DNA from 3 places in the Glaciimonas sp. OK215 genome. Region 1 is predicted to be linked to each of the others. Evidence: predicted binding sites of a transcription regulator. Region 1 holds the regulator's gene; each other region holds the start of a gene.
What was found. The regulator sigma-54, encoded in region 1, starts transcription at its own class of promoters, with help from an activator protein. The targets are predictions, from matches to a motif close to TGGCANGNAANCTGCTTT.
Positions count from the first base shown of each region.

Region 1 (10,224 bases):
TGCTGGATGTCGGCCTGGGTTATATCCGCCTCGGCCAAAGTGCTACTACGCTGTCCGGCGGCGAAGCGCAACGCGTCAAGCTGTCGCTGGAATTGTCCAAGCGCGATACCGGTCGCACGCTGTACATTCTGGATGAGCCGACCACCGGCCTGCACTTCCACGATATCGATCTGTTGCTGAAGGTGATCCATCGCCTGCGCGATCAGGGTAACACCGTGGTCATCATCGAACACAATCTGGACGTCATCAAGACCGCCGACTGGCTGGTTGACCTGGGTCCGGAAGGTGGCGCTGGAGGCGGCCTGATTATTGCGACCGGGACGCCGGAAGATGTGGCGAAGAATCCGAACAGCGTTACCGGAAAATATCTGGCACCATTGTTAGAGAAAATATAAATAGACCGCGCAAGAGGATAATAAGCAGGGCGGACAGGTGCAGCGCGCATCCATCCTGCTTTTTAGCGTATTGCGCAGGTCTTCCAACCATAGGGACGTCGTGATGAACAGCAAGAACCCACTTTCTGCAACGCAGATCGCGGCATTTGAAACAGACGGTTATCTGGTATTGCCGGGCCTTGTATCGGCCGCAGACTGCGCACAGATGGTAGCAGTTACCAATCAACATTTGCACGCTGCGGTGGCGCCGCTGGAATACGAATCCGAGGTCGGCTACGCTGGCGCGCCCAGTTCGCTCGAAAGCGTTGGCGGCCGCACTGCACGCCGCTTGCGGGATGCCTATCAACGCCATGAATCGTACCGCCAGTGGGCCGTCGATCCGCACCTGGTCGCGATGCTGACGCAACTGCTCGGCGAGCAAGTCTGCCTGACCCTGGCCCATCACAATTGCGTGATGACCAAGCATCCGGACTTCGGCACCGCCACCGGCTGGCATCGCGATATCCGCTACTGGTCGTTTCCCCGCAATGAACTGATTTCGGTATGGCTGGCGCTGGATAGCGAAACCGAGAACAATGGCGGCCTGCGTTTTATTCCAGGCTCGCATCGCTTCGACATAGCACCCGCACAAATGGATGGACTGGACTTTCTGCGCCCGGACGTAGCAGAGAATCAAGCCTTGTTTGCGCAGGGCATTTCCCTGCACTTGAATCCGGGTGACGTCGTCTTCTTTCACAGCGGCCTGTTCCACGCGGCAGGCAGAAACAATAGCCTCAGGGTCAAGGAATCGGTGGTGTTTGCCTATCATGGCGTCAGCAATCCGCCGCTCGCCGGCAGCCGCTCGGCGGCGGCTGAAGACATCTTGCTCGACAACTCAGCCGCGCCATAAAAACGGCGGTCTATCGCCATCGCCTGTGGCGGTACCGGCGCTGCCGCCGGCACGCTATTCCTGACGCGTGCAGCCTATCAGGTCAGGGCTTGAACGCGTAGCAGCGCCGACTGCGGTCGGTGTCGGCATGACCCATTGTCACCCCGTAAACAAGCGCTCTTCCGCTTTCGAAATACCCTCGGCAACGCCGCGTAAAACAACAATGTCGCCGCTTTGCAACACCGTCTCCGGGCCGATATCGATGCGCTTCTTGCCGCGTCTGACGCTGCTGACTTCTGCTCCAAGCTTGGCCAGATCAAGCGTCGCCAGCGACTTGCCGATGGCTTTTGCGCCCTCCGGCAAAGTGACGGAATGCAGTCGGTCCTGCAAATGATCTTCGGAGTCAGTGGCGTCTCCGGCGCCATGAAAATAGCCGCGCAAGGAAGCGTAACGTTCGTCACGCGAGGCTTGTACCCGATGTACTACGCGCCGCAACGGTACCCCGAGCATCACCAGCGCATGCGACGCCAGCATCAGGCTGCCTTCCAGTGCCTCGGGCACCACCTCGGCCGCACCGGCAGCGCGCAATTTATCCAGATCGGTATCATCGTAACTACGCACAATCACCGGCAGCGTCGGCGCCAGCTCATGCACATGGTGCAACACCCGCAACGCCGATGGCGTGCTGGCATACGTGATGACCAGCGCCGCCGCCCGGTGCAAACCGGCCGCCACCAGACTCTCGCGGCGTGAGGCGTCGCCGTATGACACATGCGCGCCGGCTGCGCGCGCTTCAATCACACGGTCGGGATCGAGGTCCAGCGCGTGATAACCGATCCCCTCCTCTTCCAGCAGCGTGGCCAAACTCTGGCCGCTGCGGCCAAAACCGGCGATGATGACGTGCTTCTGGGTCGCCATGGTGCGCGTCGCCAATTGGGTCAACGCCAGCGATTGCATCATCCATTCATTGGCAGACAGCTTCATCACAATGGCATCCGACTTGTTCAAAATGAACGGCGCTGCCAGCATCGACAGTACCATCGATGCCAGAATCAACTGGATCAGCAACGGGTCCATCAGATGCAAGCCGCCAGCCTGGCTCAACAGCACAAAACCGAATTCACCCGCTTGCGCCAGCGCCAACCCGGTCCGTAATGCGACGCCGGTAGAAGAGCCGAAGACTTTCGCCAACGCCGCAATCAGGCCAAATTTGAGCAATACGGGTCCGCTCAGCAGCAGCAATACCAGCCACCAGTTTTCGATGACCAGGCGCACGTTCAACAGCATGCCGATGGTAATGAAAAACAAGCCGAGCAAGACATCGCGGAATGACTTGATATCCTCTTCCACCTGATGTTTGTATTCGGTTTCCGAAATCAGCATGCCCGCAATAAAAGCACCAAGCGCCAGCGACAACCCGGCACGCTGCGTAATCCAGGCCGCACCGAGCGTGATCAGCAGCAGATTGAGCATGAACAATTCTTGCGAGCGGCGCCTGACCACAATCTGGAACCAGCCGCGGATCAATTTCTGGCCGATGAATAACAGCAGCACCAGGACCATGGCCGCTTTGGCGCTGGCCCAGCCCAGCGTTGCCGCCAGATTGCCGGAATCTTTTGCCAGCGCCGGGACGATGATCAGCAACGGCACCAGCGCCAGGTCCTGGAATAGCAGCACACCCATGATGCGGCGACCATGTTCGGTCTCCAGTTCCAGCCGCTCCGTCAGGAGTTTCGAGACGATCGCGGTGGACGACATGGTCAGCGCGGCACCCAGTGCAAACGCCGCTTGCCAGCTGATATTCGTCAATTGCGGCAGGAGGTAGGCGGCGACCCAGCCGAACAACATGGTGGCGCCTATCGTCAGCAGCACCTGCGCCATGCCCAGCCCAAACACGATGCGGCGCATCGCCGACAGTTTGGACAGCGAAAATTCCAGACCAATCGAAAACATCAAAAACACCACGCCGAATTCAGCCAGCGCGTGCGTCGTCGCGTTGTCTTCGGCAAAACCGAGTGCGTGGGGACCAATCAGAATGCCGACCGCCAGATAACCCAACATCGGCGGCAAGTGCAACATGCGAAAAGCCACGACACCGAGCACGGCGGAGCCAAGTAACAAAATGGTAAGTTCTAATCCGGAAAGCATGCTTGTTCAGTTCGTAGTTAATTCATAATAAATAGAGATTTTGCAACACAGCATCCTAAGTTGGAAGGCCGCCCTCAGATTAATTGCAGCAGAATGACACTGGCAAGTTTTTTGCTTTGGGAATTCGTTTATACTTTCGAGATGAGTGTAACCGATGCCAAAATCTTGCCAAAATCTTTTAACGCCACCCGCGCGCTGGAACTTGCACGCCAAACGCTGCAAATCGAAGCCGACGCCATCCTCGCCCTGAAACACCGGATTTCCGACAATGCCGATGCGCCATTTGCGCAAGCGGTTGCGCTGTTGCTGAACTGCAGCGGCCGCGTGGTCGTTTCCGGAATCGGAAAATCCGGTCACATCGCCCGCAAAATTGCGGCGACACTGGCCTCAACCGGGACCCCCGCCCTGTTCATCCATCCAGCCGAAGCCGCCCATGGCGATCTTGGCATGGTGACGGAAAATGATGCTTTTATCGCCATTTCCAACTCCGGCGAAACCGCTGAGCTGATGGCGATAGTGCCTATCGTCAAACGCATGGGCGCAACCCTGATCGCGATGACCGGCAACGATGACTCCGGACTGGCGCAACTGGCAACGGTCCATCTCAACGTCAAGGTAGATCAAGAAGCGTGCCCGCTGAATCTGGCGCCGACCGCGAGTACTACCGCGACCTTGGCGCTGGGCGACGCGTTGGCGGTGGCTTTGCTGGATGCGCGCGGCTTTCGCGAAGAGGATTTCGCCCGCTCCCATCCCGGCGGCGCTCTCGGCCGCCGTTTGCTGACCCACGTGCGCGATGTGATGCGCAGCGGCGACGAGATTCCGGCAGTCACCGCCGATGTGTCCCTATCGGCTGCATTGCTCGAAATCACCCGCAAAGGGATCGCCATGACCGCCGTGGTGGACGACAAATTTCATCCTGTCGGCGTGTTTACCGATGGCGATCTGCGTCGTTTGATCGAACACGTACAAGATTTTTCCAAGCTGTCTATCGCTGATGTGATGCATGCCAATCCGCGCAGCGTCGGACCGGATCAGCTGGCGGTCGACGCGGTACAGATAATGGAGAAGTTCCGCATCAATCAGTTGCTGGTGACGGATCTCGACGGCACGCTGGTCGGGGCGCTGCATATCCACGACCTGACCCGCGCCAAGGTGATTTGATGGCTGTCATCGACAACACCGTCGGCGCGAGTGCGGAAGTATTGGTCCGCGCAGCGCAAGTCCGGCTGATGATTTTTGACGTCGATGGCGTTCTGACTGATGGCGGCCTGTTGTTTGGTGCTGACGGCGAACAGCTGAAACGCTTCAATGTGCTCGATGGTCTGGGCATCAAACTGCTGCAACAGGCAGGCATCGCCACCGCCATCATCAGCGCCCGTCAATCGGCAATTGTCAGCCGTCGCGCCAGCGATCTCGGTATCACGCATGTCCATCAGGGCGTGCATGACAAACATGCCGCGTTCCTGGCGTTATTGGCGCAGCTCAAGCTAACGGCGGATGGCTGCGGCTTTATTGGCGACGACATCATTGACCTGCCGATTCTGGCGCGCGCCGGCTTCGCTGTCAGCGTTCCTAACGGCCATCACGAAGTCAGATCGCGCGTGCACTACGTCACACAGGCCAGCGGCGGCCATGGCGCAGCGCGTGAAGTATGCGATTTGATTCTCCGTGCTCAAAACAAGTATGAAGCTGCTCTGGCACCGTATTTGAGCGCCATTCCCGGGTGCTGAAGGCTGTATGAAAAACCTGCGTTCAACCTTTCGCCTCCGTTTCATGTTGCTGCTGGCGCTGTGCGTGGCACTGACGCTGGGCAGCTTCTGGATCATGGAAGTGATGCGTAAAGATACTGAGCAAATGATGCCGCGCGCGCCGCGTGTTGCGCCTGACTATTACGTCGAAAAATTTAACTATGTGCAACTGGCCGTCAATGGCCAGCCGCGCTACAACATCTCCGGACAGCGCCTGACGCACAATCCCGGCGACGACTCATTTGACGTAACGCTGCCGGTGATCCACAGCCTGGACAAAGAAAGCCCGCCAATGACCTTGCGCTCCGACACCGCCAAGATCGAAGACAACAATAGCAAAGTCAATATGTATGGCAATGTCAACGCGGATCGCCCGGCAACCGCAAAGTCCTCGAAGCTCCATTTGCAGTCCGACTACCTGTTGCTGTTGCCTGACGACGACATCATGAAAAGCGACAAGCCGGTCGAGATCACGATCGACCAATCGAAAATGACGGGTACCGGCATGTATGCCAACAACGCGACGCGAGAATTGCGCCTGCTGAGCAATGTCCGCGGCACCTATCGCGCGGCACCGCGCCAACCGTAAGCAAGCCGCTCGCATACCCAGATAATGCCTTGTGACGTTATCCTTTTTTCAGGACTTTTTATGAAACGTGTTCTTTTTTTATCGCTACTTGCATTGCAACTGATGTTGATGTCGGGTGCGCGCGCCGAGAAAGCCGATGCCGATAAACCGTCGAATGTAGAAGCGAATCAGTTCACCCTGGATGACGTCAAGCAGATCAAGATCTTTACCGGCAATGTCGTCTTGACGCGCGGCACACTGGTAATGAAAGCCAACAAGGTGGTCGTCACCACCGATCCATCCGGCTACCAGTTCGCCACCCTGTATGCGGCGCCAGGCGGTCTTGCCACCTTCCGCCAGAAGCGCGACGGCGGTCCTGACCTGTGGATCGACGGCGAAGCTGAACGTATCGAATACGATGACAAAACCGAAATCGTCAAATTATTTTCAAAGGCCCAGATGCGACGCCTGCAAGGCAGCAAGCCTACCGATGTCGTCAACGGCGAATTCATCTCGTACGATAGCCGGGCCGAGTTCTACTCGGTCAACAACGATGTTTCCGGCACCAGCCAGCCAGGATCCGGGCGCATCAAAGCCGTCATCCAACCGAAGGGGAAATGAGATGACCGCCGCTAGCTCCAGCACGCTGATCGTCACAGGGTTGCAAAAAAGTTATGGTGCGCGCCAGGTCGTGCATGACGTGTCGTTGAAGGTAAAAAATGGCGAAGTGGTCGGCCTGCTCGGCCCCAACGGCGCCGGCAAAACGACCTCGTTCTACATGATCGTCGGCCTGGTGCCATCGGATGGCGGAGCGATTGACCTGGATGGCATCGACATCTCGCGCTTGCCGATTCATCAACGCGCCGTGCTTGGTCTGTCCTACTTGCCGCAAGAGGCATCGGTATTCCGTAAACTGACGGTGGAAGATAATATCCGTGCGGTACTTGAACTGCAGCGCCCGAATGGCAGCGGCCTCACCAAAAAACAAATCTCGGACAAGCTGGAATCCCTGCTGCAGGAATTGCAAATTGATAAGCTGCGCGAAAGTCAGGCATTGTCGTTGTCCGGCGGTGAACGGCGGCGCGTCGAAATCGCCCGGGCGCTGGCGACTAATCCACGTTTCGTGCTGCTGGACGAACCATTCGCCGGGATCGATCCGATTGCCGTGATCGAAATTCAACGCATCGTCCGCTTCCTGAAAGAGCGCGGCATCGGCGTCCTGATCACCGACCATAACGTGCGCGAAACGCTCGGCATTTGCGATCGCGCCTACATCATCAACCAGGGCAGCGTGCTGGCCAGCGGCAGTCCGGACGACATCATCGCCAATGAATCAGTGCGACGGGTCTATCTGGGTGAACACTTCCGCATGTAACCGAGTCCCAGGCACCGATGAAACAGTCTCTCCAACTCCGCACCTCGCAACACCTGGCGCTGACCCCGCAACTGCAACAATCCATACGGTTGCTGCAGTTATCGACGCTGGAGCTGCACCAGGAACTGGAACAGATCCTCTCTGATAATCCGCTACTGGAACGCCTCGACGATCCGCTCGACAACTCGGTCCGGTTATTGGCCGACGGTGCCATCAGCGGCACCGCATCAACCATGGATGCGCCGACTGGCGACAGCGAAGTCAGCAGCTCGCCAACCGAACCGGAAGCTGGCGGCGAAGTTCAGGAAGCCGGCGAAAACAGTCAGGAAAACGTTGACGGCGGCGGTGATAGCGAATGGAGTTTTGACGACGTCGCCCGTAGCGCCAAGGCACCGGACGACGAGGATGCAAGGCCCCAACTGGAAGCACACGAATCGACTCTACGCGAGCATTTACTGGAGCAGATGCGTGAAGCGGTGGACCAGCAACGCGACCGTGCGCTCATTGAATTGATCATTGATGCACTTGACGAGAATGGCTATCTGGAGGAAACGCTGGAGGATATTTACGCGCGTCTGCCCGAGCAGTTGGAGATCGAAGTCGAAGAACTATTGACGGCATTGAAGATGGTCCAAAGCTTCGATCCGACCGGAGTCGGCGCCCGCGACGCCTCTGAATGTCTGGCACTGCAAATTAAGGCTTTTCCCAAGATCCCTTTTGTCACCCGCCGTCTGGCGCTGACAATTGTGCAAGATTATCTGACCTTATTTGCCCAGCGCGATTTCAATAAAATCAAGAAAGCGCTGGATTGCGATGACGAAGATTTGCGCGAAGCGCAGGTGGTGATCAAGCAATGCAATCCGCATCCAGGCGCTACCTTCGCCGGCAACACCTCGGACTACGTGGTGCCAGACGTGATTGTCAGACGGGCCAAGAATGGCTGGCAGGTGATGCTCAACAATGACGTTATGCCAAGACTGCGCGTCAACGCACTTTACGCCAACATCCTCAAACAAAGTAAGGGCGAAGGATCGCTCAATTCGCAATTGCAGGAGGCCAAATGGCTGATCAAGAACATGCGGCAGCGCTTCGATACAATTTTGCGTGTCGCCCAGGCAATTGTAGAACGCCAACGCAACTTTTTTTCGCATGGCGCAGTCGCCATGCGGCCTCTTGTGTTGCGCGAAATAGCTGATACACTAGGTTTACACGAGAGCACCATTTCTCGCGTAACCACTCAGAAATACATGCTCACCCCCCATGGGATGTTCGAATTAAAGTATTTCTTCGGTAGCCATGTTGCTACGGAGGCAGGTGGAGAGGCTTCCTCAACGGCGATACGGGCGTTAATCAAACAACTCATAGGAGCGGAAGATTCTAAAAGTCCTTTCTCTGACAGCAAGATTGCCGATATGCTCGCGGAACAAGGTATGGTTGTAGCTCGCCGTACTGTCGCAAAATATCGCGAAGCATTAAGAATTCCGCCGGTTAATTTGCGCAAATCTCTGTAGCTGTTTGCTTGTTTGCACAACCGTCGTTGTGTTCTGACTGATCGATTCAGCGTGAGTTGATCACCCGGAGTCCGAACCGCCAACGACACATTTGATAGGAGCGCTGTATGAACTTCACAATTAGTGGGCATCACCTCGACGTAACTCCCGCCATTCGCGAACACGTGCAAAACAAACTGGAGCGTATCAAACGCCACTTCGATCAGGTCATCGATATCAGTGTGATCCTGACAATCGACAAAATCACCGAGAAAGAAAAACGCCAAAAAGCTGAAATTAATCTGCGCGTTAAAGGCAAAGACCTGCATGCCGAGAGCATTGCGCATGACCTTTACGCTGCCATTGATTTACTGATCGACAAGCTCGATCGTCAAGTGATCAAATATAAGGACAAAATGCAAAACCACCAACACGACGCGATTAAGCATCTGCCCGAGGAATTACCGGTCGCAGCGACGTGATGGTAGCGGTTCTCTGAACCCGTCAACGCAAGAATCCGCTCAATAAACTGATTGAGAAAATTCTATACTGACAAATGAGCAAGGGCGCAGTCAATGCGCCCTTTGTTATTGGTGGAAGTCATTTGCGGGCGTAATGTTTGATGGTCCGATCAGCCCGACAAATATGGCCCCGATTCAGTCCATCATTGCTTCATCGCACCGAATACCTTGCCGATAATCGCACTGCCGGTACCAATCGGATCGCGACGAATCGCCTTTTCTTCCTCGCCTATCATGTAAAACAAGCCATCCAGCGCACGTTGCGTGACATAACCTTCAACCGTCGCAGCTTGTCCTGGCACCAGACCTGTTTTGCCAACCAATCCCATGGTCGCGTTGTATTGCGCCGAGACACCGTTACGATCGGTAATTTGCTTCACCATAGGCAGGAATTTCACACTCAATGGCGCAGCAGTTTTCTCTCTGAAAAAATCAGTGACCGACGTATCGCCGCCACTCAGAATATTTTTCGCATCCGTGACCGACATGGATTTCACCGCATTCAGCAATAATGGCTTGGCCAACGGCACAGCAGACTCTGCCGCGTGATTCATCGATACCACCAGATCGTCCAATTGCTGCCCCTTGCCCGTCATTCTCAAGAGTGGGCGAGCCTGCTCCAGCAGGCCTGGCAATTCAATTTTTACTTTGTCGTTATTCAGAAATCCATTTTCAACGCCGAGTTTGGAGACCGCGACGGTCGCGCCTTTCTCAAGCGCTGCTTTCAGTCCGGCACTGGCGTCCCGATTGCTCAAATCGGCCAGCGAAAAAGCCAACGCCGTGGACGCGGTCAATGAGATCGTCAGTCCCAGGCTCAGTGTAGGTTGAGAGAAAAATTTCATGACTGATCCTTTATAGAAAAAGTAGAGCGGATGAGCGTAGCGTCATCCACCATGTGACGTACGAAAATACGGGGCGGTATCAAATACCCACAGGCTTGCTTGGCCGCTGTATCTGAAGCGCCTGGCGCAAGCGGGTGCGGCGTTTCGAAGCAATTACAGATGACCTTCATCGACCAAAAACAGCCGTCGATGTTCGCGTATCGCATAGCGGTCTGTCATGCCGGCAATATAATCGGCGACCTGACGCGCTTGTAATTGCGCATGGGCCG
Region 1 is NZ_CM173544.1:5,509,756-5,519,979, forward strand. Features, by position in the region: gene uvrA (excinuclease ABC subunit UvrA) at 1-395, shown strand, start outside; gene AC3CHX_RS25400 (phytanoyl-CoA dioxygenase family protein) at 499-1,284, shown strand; gene AC3CHX_RS25405 (monovalent cation:proton antiporter family protein) at 1,423-3,411, opposite strand; gene AC3CHX_RS25410 (KpsF/GutQ family sugar-phosphate isomerase) at 3,553-4,572, shown strand; gene AC3CHX_RS25415 (KdsC family phosphatase) at 4,572-5,141, shown strand; gene lptC (LPS export ABC transporter periplasmic protein LptC) at 5,149-5,748, shown strand; gene lptA (lipopolysaccharide transport periplasmic protein LptA) at 5,809-6,348, shown strand; gene lptB (LPS export ABC transporter ATP-binding protein) at 6,350-7,102, shown strand; gene AC3CHX_RS25435 (RNA polymerase factor sigma-54) at 7,120-8,613, shown strand; gene hpf (ribosome hibernation-promoting factor, HPF/YfiA family) at 8,721-9,074, shown strand; gene AC3CHX_RS25445 (DUF4197 domain-containing protein) at 9,257-9,955, opposite strand; gene AC3CHX_RS25450 (deoxyguanosinetriphosphate triphosphohydrolase) at 10,109-10,224, opposite strand, start outside.

Region 2 (10,224 bases), 120 kb from region 1:
AGGGCAGGCTATTCCGTTCTGCACGCAAGGCCGCAAGCGTGCCGACCATCATGATTCACGGTACGCACGACTGGATTTGTCCGCCGGAGAATGCCTGTCGCCTGCAACGATTCATGCCGCATGCCGACTTGCGATGGGTGGCCGGGGGAACCCATACGCCGTCCGATCCCGCCATCCGGAGCGCGCTGCAACAGGCCATTCATGATCTGCGAAATGTGCTGTGACCGACGCTTTTTTTCAGAGAATCTTGCGATAGATGGTGTTGCGCGACACGCCCAGGGCTCGCGCTGTGGCGGATACGTTGCCGCCATTGGAGGCCAACGACTTTTGGATAACCGATCGCTCTACCTGTTCGAGATTGGCGCCGCTGGAAACCAGTAAATTGGTATTCTGATTCGCTTCATGGGCTTGCGACTGTTCGATGTCTTCGAGAAAATCGTCCGGCAGATGCTGGTGTTGAATTTCGCGATCCTGATCGGCCATGACGATCGCGGTGCGTAACAAGTTCGTCAGTTGGCGGAAATTGCCCGGCCAGCCATGCAGCTTGAACAGCCGCATGATGTCAGGTGTGACCGTATAGCGTCCGCCGGCGGACTCTGCCATGAGTATTTTCTCGACGACGATTTCTATATCGGTCCGCTCACGTAGCGGCGGTAACCTGACTACCAGACCGTTCAGGCGGTAGTAAAGGTCTTCGCGGAAGCTGCCTTTGGCGATCAGGTCGCGCAGATTGCGATTGGTGGCGCAGATCAATTCGACATTCACGGTGATTGACTTGGTACTCCCCAGCGGCGTGACCATGCGTTCTTGCAGTACCCGTAACAGACGCGACTGCAGATTGGACGGCATGTCGCCGATTTCGTCGAGGAACAGCGTCCCTCCATTGGCTTGCAGGATCTTGCCGATGGCGCCCTTTTTACGCGCACCGGTAAACGCGCCGTCTTCATATCCGAACAATTCCGATTCAATCAGCGTTTCGGGAATGGACGCGCAATTGACCGCCACAAACGGACCGTTGGCACGCGGCGAATCATTGTGGATCGCTTGCGCCAGCAATTCTTTGCCGGTTCCGGTCTCGCCCATGATGAGAATCGGAATGTCGCGTCCCAGCACTTTGTTAACCTTGTCGATCAGGGCGCTTACCTGCGGATCGCCGGTATTCAGATAGCGGAGTCCGGACATGCGTCGGGCCGTCTGGTTCGTGCGATTGCCAGCTGCCGAGCACAAGCTCTGGTTTGTGCCGGTGTCTTCGTCATCGGCGTCGCGGACCAACTCCACGGCATGGTGGAAGGCATTATTGGCGAGATGCAGTTCGGCACGTCCATACACGCGCACGCCGTTAGGCATGCAAAGATTCAGCAATCCGGGTACGGCCGTACGGTAATGGTCGAACAAGGCGGAGATGGGTAAGCCGAAGAGTGAGCTGAATGTATGTAATCGCAGTGCCGGTAACGACAAGCCCAGCTGAAACAATCCGGTCCGGTTGGCAGAAAGGAATCTTCCGCCCGGGGTGAACGAGGCAATCCCTTCCATCAGCGTGCCGATGAATTCCGGTCGTGTATTGAAGTGCAAGGTGATGGCATCCTGGAACGCAGCCGAAAACATATGATTTTCGATCATCTGCGCCGACATCCGCACCAGCGCCATCGTATGCTTGTGAAAACTGGATTGATCCCCGGTCACATCCAGCACGCCGATCACATTGCCCTGATGATCGAGAATCGGCGCCGCCGAGCATGTCAGAAAGTGATTGGCCACCAGATAATGCTGGTTGGCATGTATTTGTACCGGCAGTTGCTCCGCGATCGCGGTGCCAATCGCATTGGTGCCTTTGCTGGCCTCCGACCATGTGACACCGGGTTTGAGTGCGACCCGATTGGCCTTCTCCAAAAAATCGTCGTCTCCCAAGGTGTGCACGATCAGACCGTTGACGTCGGTCAGGATCACCATGTTGTGGGTATTGATGATTTGTTCGTAGAGTGTTTCCATCACCGGCAACGCATGCGTATGCAGAATGCGGTTTTGCTCCAGCAATAGCGACAAATCAGTCCGCTCTATGGGACTGAAATCGGGCTTCTCCGTTTCGGACAAGCCATACGCTATAGAGCGCAGACGGGATTCTTCTATCATCATGTGCGTATTGCATGCAGAAAGCGTGCCACGCACAACGCCGTTTTATCGTCGGTGGCGCCGCTTGCCTGCCGGCGCATGGCCCGGTCTCCTGCGGAGCGTTGATCCAGACGGCATGCCATTCCTTGTTTTCAGGCTGTGCATTTATATGGCACCTGCTATTCCACCTGTTCAGAAATGGAACAGAAACCACACCGCTGTGCGCCTGATTTTCCTGGCACGGCAATTGCCTCTACCTCCTCATTCTGTCAAAACGTTGTCGAGGAGATTGTATGAAAAATATTAGACACATCATTTCGGGTTGTTCTTTATTGGCCGCTGTATTGACGCCATCGTTTGCGTTTGCGCATGGCGATGTGACGCCGCAGCCGATAGATACAAAAACATTGCCTGCACTTGGACCGGCATGGCGCACTGAAAACCCCTATAGCGGCCAGAAGGAAGCGGTGAAAATCGGAACATCCGGATACGCTGAAAATTGCGCACGATGCCATGGACTGCAGGCGCAATCCGGCGGTATTGCGCCGGATTTGCGGTTGTTGGATCGCGACTGTACGGATCTCAAAAGCGAAGCGAAAAAACAAGCCTGCTACAAGGAAACGGATAAATATTTCCTGGTATCCATTCGTCATGGGAAGGTGCGCAATGGCGCTGTCTACATGCCACCGTTCGAAGGTGTCCTGAATCAGGAAGCCATGTGGTCCATCAAGGCTTACCTTGAGACCTTGCGCGCAATCAAGTAAGCCGGCAGAGCCACGCGGATTGTGTGCTTCAAAGTGTGTGAGTCAGGCGTGGCTATGTCATGGTAGCGGAGACATTTGCAAACAGAATAGGGTGCTGCACCATGTATAAATTTTCTCGTAGAGTCCTGAGCGCGATGTTAGCGCTCGCGTGCCTATGTCTATGGTCGACGGCGCAAGCGCAAGCGAATGCCGATTTTCTGAAAATCAAGCAGTCCGGTGTGCTGAAGGTGGCTGTGTATAACGATTTTGCACCGTTTTCGGCGAGCGACGGCGGCATTGATATCGATCTGGCGGCGGCACTGGCCGACAAGCTGGGACTGAAGCTGAGCTTGCTGCCGTTTCCTGCCGGCGAAGAGCTGAGCGACGATTTGCGCAACATGGTCTGGAAGGGACACTATCTCGGCTACGGTCCGGCTGATGTTCTACTCCATGTGCCGGTCGATCAGAGTCTGATGCAGCAGAATGACAAGGTGGAAATTTTCGCACCGTATCATCGTGAGACGGTGTGTCTGGTACGGGACATACGCAAGCTGCCGCGCTTCGATCATCTCGATGCGATCGCCGGAAAGAAGATTGGTGTCGAAAAGGTGTCGATCGGCGCAGTTTTGCTTCTTGGTGCGGAAGACGGCAAGTTTCGGGACGGCGTGAAAATCTATCCGACGGCAACGGAAGCACTTGAAAAACTCAAGGCAGGCGAACTGGATGGGGTAGTCGCCAACCGATCGGAAATAGAATCGGTGTTGAGAAAAGATCCCAATTATCAAATGAGCGAGGTCGCGTTTCAGCGCTTGCCACGCAAAGGCTGGGTGCTTGGCATGGCGGTGAAAAAGGATGACATCGCGCTCGTCAAATTATTGCAAGACGCGACCGACGCGTTGATTGCATCCGGTGAGATGGCCAAGATTTTTGCTAAACATGGCGTGCAGGTGATTGCGCCGTGACTTCGGTCGGCTACCGGCTTTCGCATTAACTATCGGGCAGCGGACTCGGCTATTCTGAGTTTCGCTGCGCCTCGCTAAGTCCGACAGACTTCATTACCACCCGCTATCGTTGCCGCCAGCGCATGCGTGGCGCAATCTCAATCGCTCACAACTCTTTCAACGCTGCGTGCAGCTCTTCAATTTTTACCAGCCGCTGTCGACCCACGGTACCGACTTTTTCAATCACCTGCGCGGACAGAACGTGGCAGAGCGCCATCACGGCGGTGTGGTTATCGAGCGGTATCGGGCTTTTGGTATCGCATTTGAGCACCCAGGTCGCTCCCAGGTCGCCACGGTTGGCGGAATCCGTGATCAGCAGCGTTTTCACGCCGAAACGGCTAACCGCTGCAATCAATTCGGCCAGCAGCGGATTGCGCCGCCGCAGCCCGAAGACGATAAAAATGTCTTCCGGATCCAACCCGACCAGATATTCCGCGAGCGTTTCTCCTGCGCGGGGCAGCACATAAACGTTGCTGCGGAACTGGATGAACTGCCAGTGTAGATAGGCCGCAAAAAAATAATTGTTGCGCTGCCCAAAAATCCTCACCTGGCGAGCCTTGGCGATCTTGGCGCCAAGTTCACTGACCAGCAGCGGCGAGATGCCGGCAAAAGTGCCGCGGATGTTTTGTGTGCTGGCGGCAATATGCTGCTCGTACAAGTCCGAACTATCGGTAACAGTGCCCGGTTCCTGGCGATCCAGCAGGTACAGCGGAGAGCCCCAGTCCATGCCCTGGCGTGCCAGGCGCCGCATCTGGTCGTAATTCTGATAACCAAGGCGCTGCACCAGTCGGGTCATCGTGGCATTCGACACGCCCGCCATTTTCGTGATTTCGGAGGCTGAGTAGCTGGCCATGTGGCCGGGCGACTCCAGAATCATGTCGGCCAGGCGCTTTTCAGCCTGCGGCAGTTGGGCGAGATGCTGCTGAATGCGAATCGACAGGTTGGCTGCCGGAGAAGTTGGTTTAGTCATGAGTTGCATCTTTGGCATACGGCTGAGTGAAAAAATATTTTACACGAAGTGAAAAAATGATTTGACACGGGTTGAAAAAAGATTTTCAATGCAGTGTCGAAGAAAAAATAATATCGCCTCAAAGAAGGCAACGAATGCGCATGAAGCAATACCGGCGTCCTGCCATATTCAGTGCACGACTGACGAACGCAGACGCCTGCAAAGCATCACCTTGCAGACAAAATAATAAAGCTTGCTATGTCAAACCTTAGGAGACAAAGATGGAAAAGCATAACGCAGTTATCAAGCCGTCGTATGACGATCGGCTGACCAATGAAGACCTGGCGCCGCTGAAAAAGCAGACTTGGGGCACCTATAACATTTTTGCGTTCTGGATGTCCGATGTGCATAGCGTGGGCGGCTATGTGACTGCCGGCAGTCTGTTCGCCCTGGGACTCAGTAGCTGGCAGGTGCTGGTTGCGCTGTTGACGGGCATCATGATCGTCCAGTTCTTTACCAACCTCGTGGCAAAACCCAGTCAGGTCACAAGCGCACCTTATCCGGTCATTTGCCGTACTACCTTCGGCGTGCTCGGCGCGAATATTCCGGCCATTATCCGCGGCCTGATTGCGGTGGCCTGGTACGGCATCCAGACCTACCTTGCATCGAGCGCTTTCCTGTTGATCGTTCTAAAGTTCTTCCCTCAAATGGCGCCCTATGCCGATGTCAAACTGTATGGGTTTGTCGGCTTGTCGTATCTGGGATGGCTGGGTTTCATGGTGATGTGGGTACTGCAGGCTATCGTGTTCTGGACTGGCATGGACAGCATCCGTAAATTCATCGATTGGGCTGGCCCGGCGGTGTATGTGGTGATGATCCTGTTGGCAGTCTGGCTCATTTCGAAGGCTGGCTGGAGCAAGATCGACCTGAATCTGGGCGGCATCAAGTACAGCGGCATGCAAGCCCTTCCGGTGATGATTAACGCGGTCGCGCTGGTAGTGTCCTATTTCTCCGGCCCGATGCTCAACTTTGGTGACTTTTCGCGTTACGGCAAGGATTACAAATCGGTCAAGAAGGGCAATTTCTGGGGACTGCCGGTGAATTTCCTCGGCTTCTCGCTGCTGACAGTTGTATGTATCGCTGCAACGCTGCCGATTTACGGCAAGCTGATCACGGACCCTGTGGAAATGGTCAGCCATATCGACAACACCTTTGCCGTGGTATTGGGCGGCCTGACCTTCATGATTGCTACGGTCGGCATCAACATCGTCGCCAACTTTGTTTCACCGGCCTTCGATTTTTCGAACGTGGCACCGAAGCTGATCAGCTGGCGCATGGGCGGCATGATCGCGGCAGTGGGTTCTATTTTCATCACACCGTGGAATCTGTTCAATAACCCGCACGTGATCCATTACACGCTCGATATCCTGGGCTCTTTCATCGGACCTCTGTTCGGTATCCTGATTGCCGATTTCTATCTGGTGAAGAAGCAAAGAGTGATCGTCGATGACCTGTACACGATGGATCATAAGGGCGCCTATTGGTATAGCCATGGCTACAACCCCAAAGCCATCATGGCATTGATTCCGTCGGCCATCATTCCGATCCTGTGCGTGCTGGTCCCTGCTCTCGGCGGCTTGGCCAACTTCACCTGGTTCATCGGCATGGGCTGCGGCTTGGCGATTTACTGGACCATCAGCGACAAACGGGCAGCGCCGGCGGCCGGACGGTTAGCGGGCGAACTGCCGGATTCCTTGTAAAACCACAATCGAATGCTAGCCTTATTCTGCATAAGGCGTAGTTGTGCAGCGGGCGTCAGGGCGCTTCCTGATGGGGCTCGCTCGCCTGGCGACAAGCTTCATCCCCCGACTCGCCGCTATTCTTCCCGGCGGCGAGTCACCTAAATTATTTAGGTCCAATCATGAAAATTAAAATCATCAATCCCAATACGACCTGGAGCATGACCGAGAAAATCGGCCATAGCGCGCGCCAGGTCGCTGCCGCCGGTACGGAAATTCTGGCGGTCAGTCCGAGCATGGGGCCTGCATCCATCGAAAGCTATTACGACGAGGCGCTGAGTGTGCCTGGCATTCTCGATGAAATCCGGCTGGGCGAAGCCGATGGCGTCGACGGTTATGTGATTGCCTGTTTCGGTGATCCCGGTCTGTATGCCGCGCGTGAAGCGGCACGTGGCCCCGTGATCGGCATCGCGGAAGCGGCAATGCATGCGGCGAGCCTGATCGGCACCGGTTTCAGCGTGGTCACCACGCTCGAGCGTACCTGCGGAATCGCCTGGCATCTGGCCGAAATATATGGCATGAGCCGTTTCTGTCGCAAGGTGCGGGCGTGCGAGCTATGCGTGCTCGATCTGGAAAAGCCCGGTTCGGATGCGTATCGGATTATCGTCGACGAATGCCGCCGCGCGATGGACGAAGACAAGGCCGACAGCATTGTGCTCGGTTGCGCCGGCATGTCCGACCTCTGTGAAGCCATCGGGCGTGAGCTTGGCATCACGGTGATCGATGGTGTGACGGTCGCAGTCAAACTGGTGGAAAGCCTGGTGCAGCTTGGTTTGAAAACCAGCAAGCGCGGCGACTGGGCCGCGCCTCCGATAAAACCGTATTCAGGCTTGCTGGAAAATTTTGCACGAGGCTGAGTAGCAACTCTTTGCCTGCATATTCTTTGTCAGGCCATTTTAATTTTGAGTGATATTGATGATGACAGATGATTATCCACGCGACCTGGTCGGTTATGGACGCACCCCACCCAACCCGCAATGGCCGGGCAATGCCAGGCTGGCGCTGCAATTCGTATTGAACTATGAGGAAGGCGGGGAAAACTGCGTGCTGCATGGCGACCGCAGTTCCGAACAGTTTCTGTCTGAAATTGTGGGCGGGCCGGCGTTTGAAGACCGGCACATGAGCATGGAAAGCATCTACGAATATGGCTCTCGTGCCGGGGTATGGCGCATTTTGAAGGAGTTCGAGCGGCGCGCCTTGCCGATGACTATTTTCGGCGTATCGATGGCGCTTGAGCGGCATCCGGAGTTGACGCAAGCCTTTGTCAAGCTGGGACATGAAATTTGCTGCCATGGCTTGCGCTGGATCCACTACCAGAATTTCGACGAAGCCACCGAGCGCGAGCATATGCGCATCGGCATTGAGATCATCAAAAAATTGACCGGAGCAGCGCCGCTAGGCTGGTATACCGGGCGCGATTCGCCGAACACCAGAAAACTGGTGGTGGAGCACGGCGGCTTTCTGTACGACTCCGATTATTACGGCGACGATTTGCCGTTCTGGACCGACGTCAAGCTCAGCGATGGCAGCCGCAAATCGCATCTTGTCGTTCCTTATACGCTCGATACCAACGACATGCGGTTTGCCACGCAGGCGGGATTCAATAATGGCGATCAGTTCTTTCAATATCTGAAAGACGCTTTTGATGTGCTCTATGCCGAAGGCGAAACCGAGCCGAAAATGTTGTCGGTCGGCATGCATTGCCGCTTGCTCGGGCGGCCCGGCCGAATGCGCGCCCTGCAGCGCTTTCTGGATTACGTGCAGGGACACGAAAAGGTGTGGATCTGCCGTCGCAGCGACATTGCCCAGCATTGGATCAGCACATTCCCACAATCAACTTAATGTCGGAGTCCGCCAAATGAGCACACAACCATCCTTACGATATCCGGACGAAATCGGGCAATGCATCATGGCCGATGCAAAAGCTTTGGCTGCGCATACGGAAACCGCGGGCATGATGACGCGCACCTATTTGACCCCGGCCCACCACGGTGCTGCGGCGCAACTGGCCGAATGGATGTGCGCGGCGGGCATGAATGTCCGGCGCGATATGGCCGGCAACGTGATCGGCCGCTATGAGGCAAATACCGCAGATGCCCCGGCGCTGGTCACCGGCTCGCATTTCGACTCGGTGCGCAATGGCGGGATCTTTGACGGCAATCTTGGCATCCTGCTGCCGATCAGCTGCATTCAACGATGGCATGCCGAAGGCAAGCGCTTCCCGTTCGCGCTTGAGGTCATCGGCTTCGCCGAAGAGGAAGGCGTCCGCTTCAAGGCAACCTTGCTCGGCAGCCGTGCCGCCGCCGGCACCTTCGACATGGCGGTACTCGACAACCGGGATGAAGACGGTCACACCATGCGCGAAGTGATGGCGGCGTCCGGCTTCCACGCGGTTGGCCTGGCCAAAGCTGCGTATGCGCCTGAATCGGTGCTGGCCTTTGTCGAAGTCCATATCGAACAAGGCCCGGTGCTGCTCAACGAGAATCTGCCGCTGGGCATAGTCACGGCCATCTCCGGCGCCTCACGCTTCATGGTTGAGGTCGAAGGCCTGGCCGGACATGCCGGCACGGTGCCGATGGAAATGCGGCGCGATGCGGCCATGGCGGCGGCCGAAATCGGCTTGTATATAGAGCGGCGTTGTCACGGCACGCCGGGACTGGTCGGCACTGTCGGCCAGTTCAATGTTCCGAACGGCGCCGCCAATGTGGTGCCGGGCCAAGCGGTTTTTTCGATCGATATCCGCGCCGGCGACGATGCGGTAAGGCTGGCGGCGGTGGCCGACGTACTCAGCGAAATCGACAGGATCGGACACCGCCGCAACGTGGCCATTCAGGCGCACAAGACGCACGAGGCGCCCAGCGTGCCTTGTGCGCCGTGGCTGCAACAACAATTGGCGACGGCAATTGCCTCCACCGCATTGCCGGTGCGCCACCTTCCTTCCGGCGCAGGGCATGACGCGATGGCGATGGCTGCGATTGCCGATGTCGCGATGCTGTTTGTCCGCTGCGGCAACGGCGGCATCTCGCACCATCCGTTAGAGACTATGACCGCCCAGGATGCAGAAGCTGCTGCCCGTGTCTTTACCGCTTTCGTAGAGAATTTTAAAAAATGACGGTTGCGCTCAATACTGCCGCCACTCAACTTCCGAATTGAAAAAACATGACGAACACAACCATCACCATCGACGGCTTCAACCTCAGCGCAGCCCAAGTCGTCAGCGTGGCCCGCGCGCCCCATTTGCCGGTGACGCTGGCGCAGTCTTCCCGCGCCGCGTTGAAAGAAAGCCGCGATTACATCGAATCGACCTGGATGCACGACGCAGCGCCGATGATGTACAGCTTCAACACCGGCGTCGGCCTGCTGAAAGACACCCGCATCAAGGTCGAACACATCGAACTGTTCCAGACCCAGCTGATCAAGGCCCATTGCGCCGGGATCGGCGAACCGTTTTCGGAAGAAGTCAGCCGCGCCACCATGTTGCTGCGCGCCAATGCTTTCGCCAGTAATTACTCGGCGCCGCGGGTCGAAGTGGTCGATCGCCTGCTGGCCTTCCTGAACGCCGGGATCCATCCGCTCATGCCGCAAAAAGGCTCGGTCGGCGCCTCCGGCGATCTGGCCCCGCT
Region 2 is NZ_CM173544.1:5,629,188-5,639,411, reverse strand. Features, by position in the region: gene AC3CHX_RS26070 (alpha/beta fold hydrolase) at 1-224, shown strand, start outside; gene AC3CHX_RS26065 (sigma-54-dependent Fis family transcriptional regulator) at 238-2,130, opposite strand; gene pedF (cytochrome c-550 PedF) at 2,403-2,873, shown strand; gene AC3CHX_RS26055 (substrate-binding periplasmic protein) at 3,008-3,814, shown strand; gene AC3CHX_RS26050 (MurR/RpiR family transcriptional regulator) at 3,960-4,823, opposite strand; gene AC3CHX_RS26045 (NCS1 family nucleobase:cation symporter-1) at 5,084-6,562, shown strand; gene AC3CHX_RS26040 (aspartate/glutamate racemase family protein) at 6,724-7,458, shown strand; gene puuE (allantoinase PuuE) at 7,517-8,443, shown strand; gene AC3CHX_RS26030 (allantoate amidohydrolase) at 8,460-9,713, shown strand; gene AC3CHX_RS26025 (HAL/PAL/TAL family ammonia-lyase) at 9,761-10,224, shown strand, end outside.
Region 2: a site for sigma-54 is predicted at 2,346-2,363, ahead of pedF (cytochrome c-550 PedF). Genes of this name have one in related genera too.

Region 3 (10,224 bases), 3.1 Mb from region 1:
GTTGACTCCCGACGAAAGGTGGATTCAATCGACAACGACCGGGTGTACTCACCCTCTTACGGGGAGTGTAGGACAAATTCTCCGTTTGGCAATGCAGCGAGGGCGGTGTCCTGACAACTGAAGCGTAAACGGATTGTCTCAACGAGCCTCATAATCAGGGTAGTCCGATAACTGGTATGTTGACTGTCATCGATACAGAATTTACCGATCGTAAGGCGTCGCTCATCGACTGCCTCACACTGGCTAACCCGCTTATGAATGCCTTGTTGACTTTAATTATTATCATAGTCGCCATAGTGCTGGCGATCTGGATACCAAAGTTTCGCTTGAAACGCGCAATTCAATCCCGCTTTCCCGATCATTTTGTAGCAATTCTTGAAAAGAACATGCCAATTTATTCGAGAATTCCTATTGCGCTGCAACAACAATTGCAGCGATTGATTCAGCAGTTTCTGCATCAAAAGAGATTTTACGGTTGCGGCGGGCTGGAAATAACCGATGAAATCAGGGTCACGATAGCCGGTGAAGCGTGCTTGTTGTTGTTAAATCGCAGCTCACTTGTTTACCCTGAGTTAAGGTCGATTCTGGTTTATCCTTCTGCGTTCGTAGCGCCGAGGACGGAGCTAGCCCCGGGCGGGGTTGTGACGCACCGTGAGCAGGGCCTGCTGGGGGAGTCATGGGGTGATGGCCGGGTGATATTGGCATGGGACCATGTGCAGCGCGGTGCCAGAAATTTTACCGATGGGCACAATGTGGTCCTGCACGAGTTTGCGCATCAGTTGGATAGTGAGTCCGGCAGTACCAATGGCGCGCCGTTCCTGGGCAGCCTGTCGAGTTATCGAAGCTGGGCTGCAGTGCTCTCGCGAGAATTTGCAGCGTTGCAATCGGATGCCCTGCATCACCATGAAACGCTGCTCGACCACTATGGCGCTACAAATCCGGCAGAGTTCTTTGCCGTCGCAACCGAGACTTTTTTTGAAAAACCGGTGCAAATGGCCGAACAGCATCCTGAGTTGTTTGAAGAGCTGAATAAGTATTACCGGATTGATCCGCGACAGTGGCTGTAACTGACAAGCTATTCATCCATGCCATTCAGCGACTCGATATCCGCTATCGCCGTGCGCAACATCAGTTCGGACGTCGCCTCGTGCGGCAGTATGCCGACCACAATGGCGTCGGGGACAGATTTTTTCATCTGGCCATCGCGCTGGATGAAATATTCATCCTGATCATATTCGATCGTATACAACAGGCATTGCCCTTGGCTTCGCCTATATTCTTGTATGGACATATTGATCTCCATTTAGGTGATGCTGAACGTTCCTATTCTACTTCCAACTTGCTCTGCTAAACTTAACCGCACTGCACGTCAAGGAGAAACCGCATGGCAATATCACATCTTTCGTCTGGCGAGGTTGCGAGCCTGCTGCCACTCGGCGATAAACTTGAACAGACGCCGAGCACGGCATTTTTCAAGGCCGAGCGCCTCGAAGTCATGCGCATCGTTCTTCCGGCTGGGAAACGGATGCCCGAGCATGCGGTAGATGGACCGATAACGGTGCAATGTATCGAAGGGGAAGTCGATCTCGGCATGGGGGACACGCATACAGTCATTCGTACCGGCGACCTCCTTTACCTGGCGGCCGGGGTCCCGCATGAACTGGCAGCCATCCAGAACTCGTCGCTACTCGTGACCATCGTTCTCCTGTGACCGTCGGACGTGCCGGGTTAAATCGCTTTCATGTATCTAACGGCTCGCGTAGTAGCGCGCCGCGGCATCAATCTCTTCAGGTGTCATTTGCCGGGCCACGTTTCGCATTTGTTCGTTGATGTCATTACGTCTGGTGCCGCTGGCAAAGCCCAGCAACTCAGTGCGAATATAGGATTCGGGTTCGCCATCGAGCCGCGGTGTCGCTCGCGTGGTCGCCGTGGCAGGCAGCGCATGCTCCTTGTCCATGACAACCGACGCAAGCCTGGACGCGCGTCTCCATCGTATCGGGCACCTTTTCAGTGGGCGGCGCCACTGTCTGCGCCATACTCACGCCGTATAGCGATCCAGCCAGGCAGAATATCAATGGAGATACGTATCGGATCACGCTATTGTTCTCCCACGCATATCTGATTGGATGACTAATCCCGCAATCTGCATCCCAACCGGGATTGCAAGTGGCTACCATCTGACTACTTCGATGCAATGTACGCCAGACCGGTGAAAAATTCCAAAGAAATTTGGAATATGGATCAAATGCGACGTATCACTTTTCTTTGGCCTTAAGTCAACGCTATTCATGGTTTGATTTTTTGGGCAAATTTTTGATGTGCATCAAACGGGCCTGCTGACCGGGCTACTACTTCTAGCTACACTTAATCTAGTGGTGCTTAGCAGCCGATGCGTTACGACCGGTAGGTCAGAAGGTCAAAATACGTCCGGCCATCTGATCGTCGATTATAGACACACCGGAGAACGCAATGTTTGCATCCCTTCCGACCCAAGTGGCGGCCGCGATCAATTCGCAGTTGGCATCGCAACAGGAACTATGGGTTTCGCTGAACAATAAAATGCTTGAAAGCGTCGAGAAGTTTGTCAATCTGAACATGATTGCGTCTGCAGCGAGTCAGCAATTGCTGACCGCTGAAAATGCCCCAGGGTCCTGTTGGGTCAGCGCCAGCCATGTTGGACCGCTGTCGTATGGCTATCAAGTTGCGGACGTCGCTTGGTGTTTGTACGCCGAGCTTGCAAAATTGGCGCGAGCACGCGTCGACCAGACTAATCGAAAGATGGCGGAATTGTTTGAGGATAGGGCAAAAAATGCGCTCGGCGGCGCCGGCAGGATGGGTTCCATCGCCATGCCGATTCCTGGCAAGTCTTCGTCAGAGTCACCTGAGACAATTTCCCGGGAAAAAAATCCGATGCTGAATCCGCACAGGCAGTATCGACAGCCGAATTAAGAAATTAGAGGAGCTGATCATGCAATCGCCACGGCAGCGTAATGCGGTACGTATTATCCTGGACGAACACGAGCAGTTGTCGGCAGTGACTCGCGGCATGCTGCATTTCGTGCGTCTTATCGATAAAGGCGAGCAGGCGCCAGGGCTGATGGTGTTTCGCGCGATGCTCTACTACATACGGGAGTATCCAGAGCAGGTGCATCATCCAAAAGAAGACCAGTACCTGTTTGCGCGGTTGCGAGACCGGACCCACGAACTTGATGAGACGCTCGTCGAGCTGGAGTTCCAGCACGGGCAAGGTGAGGCGCTGGTGCGGGAATTGGAGCATGCACTGACCCGCTATGAGCTGCAGGGGAGTGCTGCATTTCCGGCATTTCGTGACCTGGTGGAGCGGTATGCCAAGTTTTATTTCAGACACATGCATTTGGAAGAGGAGGTGATTCTGCCTGCCGCCAAGCGTTTGTTGACGCCAGAGGACTGGGCCGTGGTTGACGCCGCGTTCGCTGGCAATCTCGACCCGTTTGTCGGGGCCGACCTGAAAGTGGACCTCGAAAAGCTGTTTTTGCTGATTGTTAATATTATTCCTGCACCGGACGGCGAGGAGGCTCCGATCTAAATTAAATATGCATGCACATGCTGTTCGTGTGCGATCGGAACGTTGTGACGGCGCAACGACGTTGACAAGCGTCGCACGCTTGCTTATTGTCAATTTATCCGAGCCCGATTCGGAACCTTTCAATAATAATTTCAATAATGATGAGAAGGGAACTACCTCGACATGGACTCGTTCATAACGCGATACCTGGGCACCAGATATTTCTATCTGTTAGCCGTCATCTTCCTAACGCAAATCTTGTTGAACTCACCGGTAGCCCATGCGCTGCCGGTGTTCGCGCGACAAACCGGACAAAATTGCATGGCCTGTCACGCCGGCGGGCAATTTCCGGAGCTGACTGCCTATGGGCGATTGTTCAAGCTGACCGGTTACACCATCGGTACGCGCACCGTTCCGCTGTCGGTAATGGGGGTCGCCAGTTTCACCAAGAGTTCGAATCCGGACAGCGACGTGGCGTTCGCCAAAGATGCGGTCGCCTTGTTCCAGACCGGCAGCGTCTTCGTCGCTGGCAAGATTACCGACAATGTCGGCGTGTTCGCACAAGCGACCTTCAATAACTACGACCATCAAAATCCGGACTCGGGTAAATGGCAAAGCAAGTGGGTGTCCGACAATTTCGATTTGCGCTACGCGGATCGATTCATCGATCTGAACCGGGACCTGATCGTCGGCCTGACCTTGACCAACAATCCTTCCATCTCCGACCCCTGGAATACCGCACCGGCGTGGATTCAATATGTCCCGACGGGCTTTGGAGTCACCGGACCCGACGCCACGCCGATCATCAGCCAGCTCGGCGCGCAGGTCGCCGGCGTGGGTGCCTATGCCTTCTGGAACCAGACCTTGTATGCCGAGCTGGCTGCGTATCAGACCGCCAACGGCGCCTGGTCGTTCTTGAGCCAGGGCACGTCGGATCAGGACCAGACCAAGCTCAGGGGCACCAATCCCTATTTACGGCTGGCGCTCAGTCACGACTGGGGGCCGCATAGTGCAATGGTGGGGATGTTCGCCATGAATGCCGACATCTACCCCGACAACCAGAATCCGACCGGTCCGACCACGCGCTTTCGCGACCGCGGGGTGGATGCGCAGTATCAATATCTGCTGGATCCGCATACCGTCACGGCACAGTTCAGCTATATCCGGGAAACCATCGCCAATGGCGACGTGACCGGCATTGCGGCCAATGGGTCGAATACCCTCAATCAGCTAAGGCTGAAAGCCAGCTATGTTTACCGGGCGAAATACGGCACCAGCCTGAGCTACTTCAGGACGACCGGAACGTCGGATGCGACCTTGTACCCGGATGTGGCCGCCAATCCCGGCACCCGCGGCTGGGTGCCCGAAGTGTTCTGGCTGCCGGTGCAATACGTCCGGGTTGGCGCGCAATACTTTGCCTACACCCAGTTCCACGGGGCCACCAGCAACTACGATGGGGCTGGCCGCAATGCGAAAGATAACAACACACTCTTTCTCTATGTGTGGGGAGCCTACTAAATGCATAGCTATGATGATCATCATCCCGTACCACGCATGGCCAAGACAACACGATTCGGGAAACTCAAGCGGAAAGGTGCTTATTTACCCCTTGGCGTGCTCGTCGTTGCCATGGTTGCCGGTTGTTCTTTGCCGGAACGGTCGCGTTCCCTGGACGATCCGAATGTCGCAGCCAAGACACTTGCGTTGCAAGTCTGTTCGAATTGCCATGGCGTTCAGGGCGTGTCCGTGTCTCCCAACTTTCCGCATCTGGCGGCGCAGTCGGAGCCGTATCTCGTAGCGCAACTGAAGTCGTTCAAGAGCCATGGCCGTTCGGACCCCGCAGGATTCGAGTATATGTGGGGCATCAGCGCCCGACTGAGCGACGAGCAGATCAACGGACTCGCCGCTTATTTTTCGTCCCAGAAGCCCGCTCCCGGAAAATCCGGAAATCCGGCGCTGCTCCACGCCGGCCAAACGATTTTTGAAAATGGCATAGCCGCCAGCAACACGCCGGCCTGTTCCGGATGTCATGGTGCCAAAGGCGAAGGCATTCAACAATTCCCGCGTCTGGCCGGCCAGCACGCCGACTATATCGTCAAGCAACTGATGGTTTTTCAAAGAACCGAGCAAAGGCCGGAAGGCGCCATGATGAAAGTTGTCACGCACGCCCTCACACCCGAGAATATGAAAAATGTCGCGGCCTATTTGGAGGCCATGCCACTTGCCCAATAACGTGTGCTGGCGAGTTGCCGCACCATGTCGTTTGGCGTATGGGTGCCACTAGTGCGGTCGGTGCGCTGTTCAGTGCGGTGACATAGACCGTCGCGTCCTGTGCTTAAAATCCAGATTCCCAATTGGCACAGGAAGTGCTAAATTAGTAAAAACCTGACTATTCAGTCAGGTTTTCCCGGGTTTCGAATCTGGAGCGATCATGTCTGACCATATCGTGCTTACGTCCCATTCCCAAGGCCGCAAGGAAAACGCCGCCACTGACATCCATTGGGGTGCCGCCAACGCAGAAGATCGCGGCCCGGTGGTTGCCAGCCTGACCAATTCGCAGCAACGCAATGCGATCGGCACGCACTCGGGCGCGTATGCGGTCTATCGCGCGCTGGCTATCGCAGCCGGGTCGCTCGCCCGCGAGCACCGGCCCGACCTGACCAATACGTCGCCGGCCGAGGACATCGGTCCGCATCCGCAATGGGCGTATCCCGACAAGATTGTGTCGCTCGACCCTTACGGCCACCTGGTCGGCAGCGTATTCGCGCAACAGATCGCCGCCGGCATGGACATCCGGCCGACGATTGCCATCACCAAAGCCCACATCAACATGCCGGAACTGAAGGATGCCATCGTCGCCGGCCGCCTCAAGCCCGATGGCCGTATCCTGTTTGCGAATGGCGACGTGCGCGTAACCAAAGCGGCGATCGACCCGGTCTGGTACCTGCCGGGCCTGGCCAAGCGTTTCGGCATCCAGGAAAGCGCGCTGCGGCGCAGCCTGTTCGAACAGACCGGCGGCATGTTCCCGGAACTGGTCACGCGCTTCGACCTCAAGGTATTCCTGCCGCCGATCGGCGGCATGACGCTGTATTGCTTTGGCGACATGAGCAAGCTCGGCCGGGAAGATACCCGGGTTGCCTGCCGCGTGCATGACGAATGCAATGGCTCCGACGTGTTCGGTTCCGACATCTGTACTTGCCGCCCTTATCTGGCGCACGGCGTCGAGGTCTGCATCGAGATGGCACAGCAGGATGGCGTGGGACTGGTGATCTACAACCGCAAGGAAGGGCGCGCATTGGGCGAAGTCACCAAGTTCCTGGTGTATAACGCGCGCAAGCGCCAGGTCGGCGGCGACCGCGCCGAGACCTACTTCGAACGTACTGAATGTGTTGCCGGTGTGCAAGATATGCGGTTCCAGGAACTGATGCCGGACGTGTTCCACTGGCTTGGCATCAAGCGCATCGACCGCTGGGCATCAATGAGCAACCTGAAGCATGGCGCATTGACCGCACAGGGCATTGAAGTGGTCGAGCGGGTGCCGATCCCGGACGAGCTGATCCCGGCCGACGCGCGGGTCGAGATGGATGCCAAGGTGGCGGCGGGTTATTTCTCGGCCGAGGCCGCAGTATCGAGCGAAGAGCTTACCGTTGCCAAGGGCCGGGGCTTGTCCGAATGAGCGCAATGATTTCGCCCGACAGCGGCTGGCATATGCCGGTGCCGGACAACCATCCGGCCGCACGGCTGCTGACTGCGCAGGCGGTGCGCCGCCAGTGTGCGCAGATCATGGCGCGGGCCGAGCGCGCCGCAGCCACCCATTTCACCTGGCATCCGGAGCGGCTGGAGCAGGTCGCTGCCTATGTGGCCGACACGATCAGGTTGCACTATCCGGACCTGGCGGTGCCGTATCACAGCCGCTGGAGGCATTTCGGGGCAGGCGGCATCGACCGCTGGCAGCAACTGGCGGCGCACGCCGGTTTGCACGGCAGCGAGCGCGCGCGCACCCGGATCGACCTGGTCATACCGAGCGTGCTGCTGGATGCGGGCGCCGGGCCGGACTGGCGCTACATCGACCAGTCCAATCAACTCCAGCTGACCCGCTCGGAAGGCTTGGGCGTGGCCAGCCTCGCGCTGTTTGCCGACGGCACACTGTCGGCTGACCGCAAGCAACCCTTGCGCACCGATGCGGCGGCGCTGGTCGCATTGTCCGAGCACACCGTGGCGGCTGCTTTCCAGGTCAGCGACAGCAATCCGATGGTGGGACTCGCGGGCCGGGTGCAGATGCTGCGCCGGCTCGGCGCAGTGGCCGGGGCCACGCCCGCGGTATTCGGCCCGACGCCGCGTCTGGGAAATCTGTTCGACTATCTGGCCGACCATGCACACGGCAAGGAGATAGAAGCTTCATTCATTCTCGAAACCCTGCTGCGCGCGCTGGGGGCGGTGTGGCCCGGCCGCATCCTGCTGGACGGCGTGTCGCTCGGCGATTGCTGGCGCCATCCGGACGTGGAGGGCGGCTTGCTGCCTTTCCACAAGCTCATGCAATGGCTGACTTACTCGATGCTGGAGCCGCTGGAAGAGGCGGGCTTTTGCGTCACCGGTCTCGACCAGTTGACCGGCCTGCCGGAATACCGCAACGGCGGCTTGCTGCTCGACCTCGGGCTGGTGCTGCCGCGCGATCCGGCTTTTTATAGCAGCAGCCTGACGGTAGATCAGCCGGCGGTGGTCGAATGGCGCGCGCTGACGGTGATCGCACTCGATCGCGTGGCCGACGCAGTGCGCCTGCAGCTGGGTGTGAGCGCCGAGGCGTTTCCGCTGGCGCGCGTGCTGGAAGGCGGCACTTGGGCCGCCGGACGCCGGATTGCGGCAGAACGACGGCCAGGCGGGATGCCGCCGGTCAACATCGTCAGCGATGGCACCGTATTTTGAGCAACACTGCACTAGTCCGGGAGATGCGATGACAACGAACCTGAACCTGATCAGCCACCCGCTGATCCAGCACAAGCTGACTTTGATGCGCAGCGAGGATACGACGACCGATAATTTCCGCCGCCTGCTGCGCGAGATCAGCCAGATGCTCGCCTATGAGGTCACGCGCGACCTGCCGACCGAGCTGGTCACGATCAAGACGCCGCTGGCGACGACGGAGTCGCCGGCCATCAGCGGCAAGAAGCTGTGCCTGGTGTCCATCATGCGCGCCGGCAACGGCATGCTGGATGGCATGCTGGACGTTCTGCCGGCCGCCCGTATCGGCCATATTGGTCTGTATCGGGATCCGGAAACGCTGGAACCGGTCGAATATTATTTCAAGGTACCCGAGGATATCAGCGAGCGCCTGGTGATCCTGGTCGACCCGATGCTGGCAACCGGGAATTCGGCCATCGCCGCGCTAAACCGGCTGAAGGAAACCGGCGCCGGCAGCATCAAATACGTGTGCCTGCTGGCAGCGCCCGAAGGCATCGCCGCCTTGAGCGCAGCGCATCCGGATGTGCCGATCACCACGACAGCGATCGACGAATACCTGACCGACCATGGCTATATCATCCCCGGCCTCGGCGATGCCGGCGACCGCCTGTTCGGCACCAAGTAAATCTGCGCGATGCAGCAGCCAGGCAAAGGACGCATTCGCCTTAGCAATGAAGCCGACATACTGCACGCGGCAGAATATGTGTTCGCCCGCGCCGGCTTTGTCGGCGCGACCGTGGACGAGATCGCACGGCGCGCGCAGATCCCTAAATCCAACTTGCATTACTACTTCCGGACCAAGAAGGATATCTATCGTGCGGTGCTGGCCAATACGCTGTCGCTCTGGCTGGCCGAGATCGACTGCATCCGCGAGGACAATGACCCCAGGCGCGCACTGTCGGACTACATCCGCGCCAAGATGAAGCTGTCCGCATCCCATCCCGATGCATCGCGGGTGTTCGCTAACGAGATCCTGCACGGTGCGGCCGAGATCGGCGATTATCTGCGCGCTGACCTGCGTGCGCTGGTCGACGCCAAAGCCCGTGTGATTGAACGCTGGATCGCCGATGGCAGAATGGCGCCGGTCGATCCGCGCCACCTTTTCTTCACGATCTGGGCTGCAACCCAGACCTATGCGGATTTCGAGCCGCAGGTGTGCGCGGTACTGGGGGTGAAGCGGTTGGGGAGCCGGCAAATGGCGTCTGCGACCACGCACCTGACCAACCTGTTGCTGCGCGGCTGCGGGCTGGACACTATAGAAGATGTTGCTTGCTGAACCTGTTTTCTCGTGGCATCTTTTTGCGTGCCAACCACTTCCGAAATCCGCAGCCCACATAGATTGGGTTTTCGATTGCAAAGATCATTTGACCTTTGCGAATCATGTGCATGAGTTCGATCCTCTTGACAATTAACGTTTCGACCGTACAATAACATCTATATGGATGGCATATGGATGTTATATGGATGGCAGGGGATAGGCATGAGCGTACACGAAATTCGTCCGAAGGTAAGCGAAACCGAGAAAATCACGATCAATCTGGGACTCGTCGATCTCGGACAAGTCGACCTGCTGGTGCAGGAAGGTTTTTATTCCAACCGTACGGACCTGATCCGCACGGCGATACGAAATCAGCTGACCGCGCATTCGGAAGTAGTGCGCCAGACGGTGCTCCGCAAGAACCTGGTGCTCGGACTGCAGCATTATTCGCGTGCCGATCTGG
Region 3 is NZ_CM173544.1:2,432,312-2,442,535, forward strand. Features, by position in the region: gene AC3CHX_RS10915 (M90 family metallopeptidase) at 177-1,067, shown strand; gene AC3CHX_RS10920 (hypothetical protein) at 1,076-1,291, opposite strand; gene AC3CHX_RS10925 (cupin domain-containing protein) at 1,385-1,711, shown strand; partial or broken gene AC3CHX_RS10930 (c-type cytochrome) at 1,748-1,943, opposite strand; gene AC3CHX_RS10935 (hypothetical protein) at 2,470-2,949, shown strand; gene AC3CHX_RS10940 (hemerythrin domain-containing protein) at 2,969-3,565, shown strand; gene AC3CHX_RS10945 (cytochrome C) at 3,728-5,062, shown strand; gene AC3CHX_RS10950 (c-type cytochrome) at 5,063-5,776, shown strand; gene AC3CHX_RS10955 (GTP cyclohydrolase II) at 5,976-7,220, shown strand; gene AC3CHX_RS10960 (DUF1688 family protein) at 7,217-8,467, shown strand; gene upp (uracil phosphoribosyltransferase) at 8,496-9,128, shown strand; gene AC3CHX_RS10970 (TetR family transcriptional regulator C-terminal domain-containing protein) at 9,138-9,779, shown strand; gene AC3CHX_RS10975 (CopG family transcriptional regulator) at 9,984-10,224, shown strand, end outside.
Region 3: a site for sigma-54 is predicted at 5,900-5,917, ahead of AC3CHX_RS10955 (GTP cyclohydrolase II). Genes of this name have one in related genera too.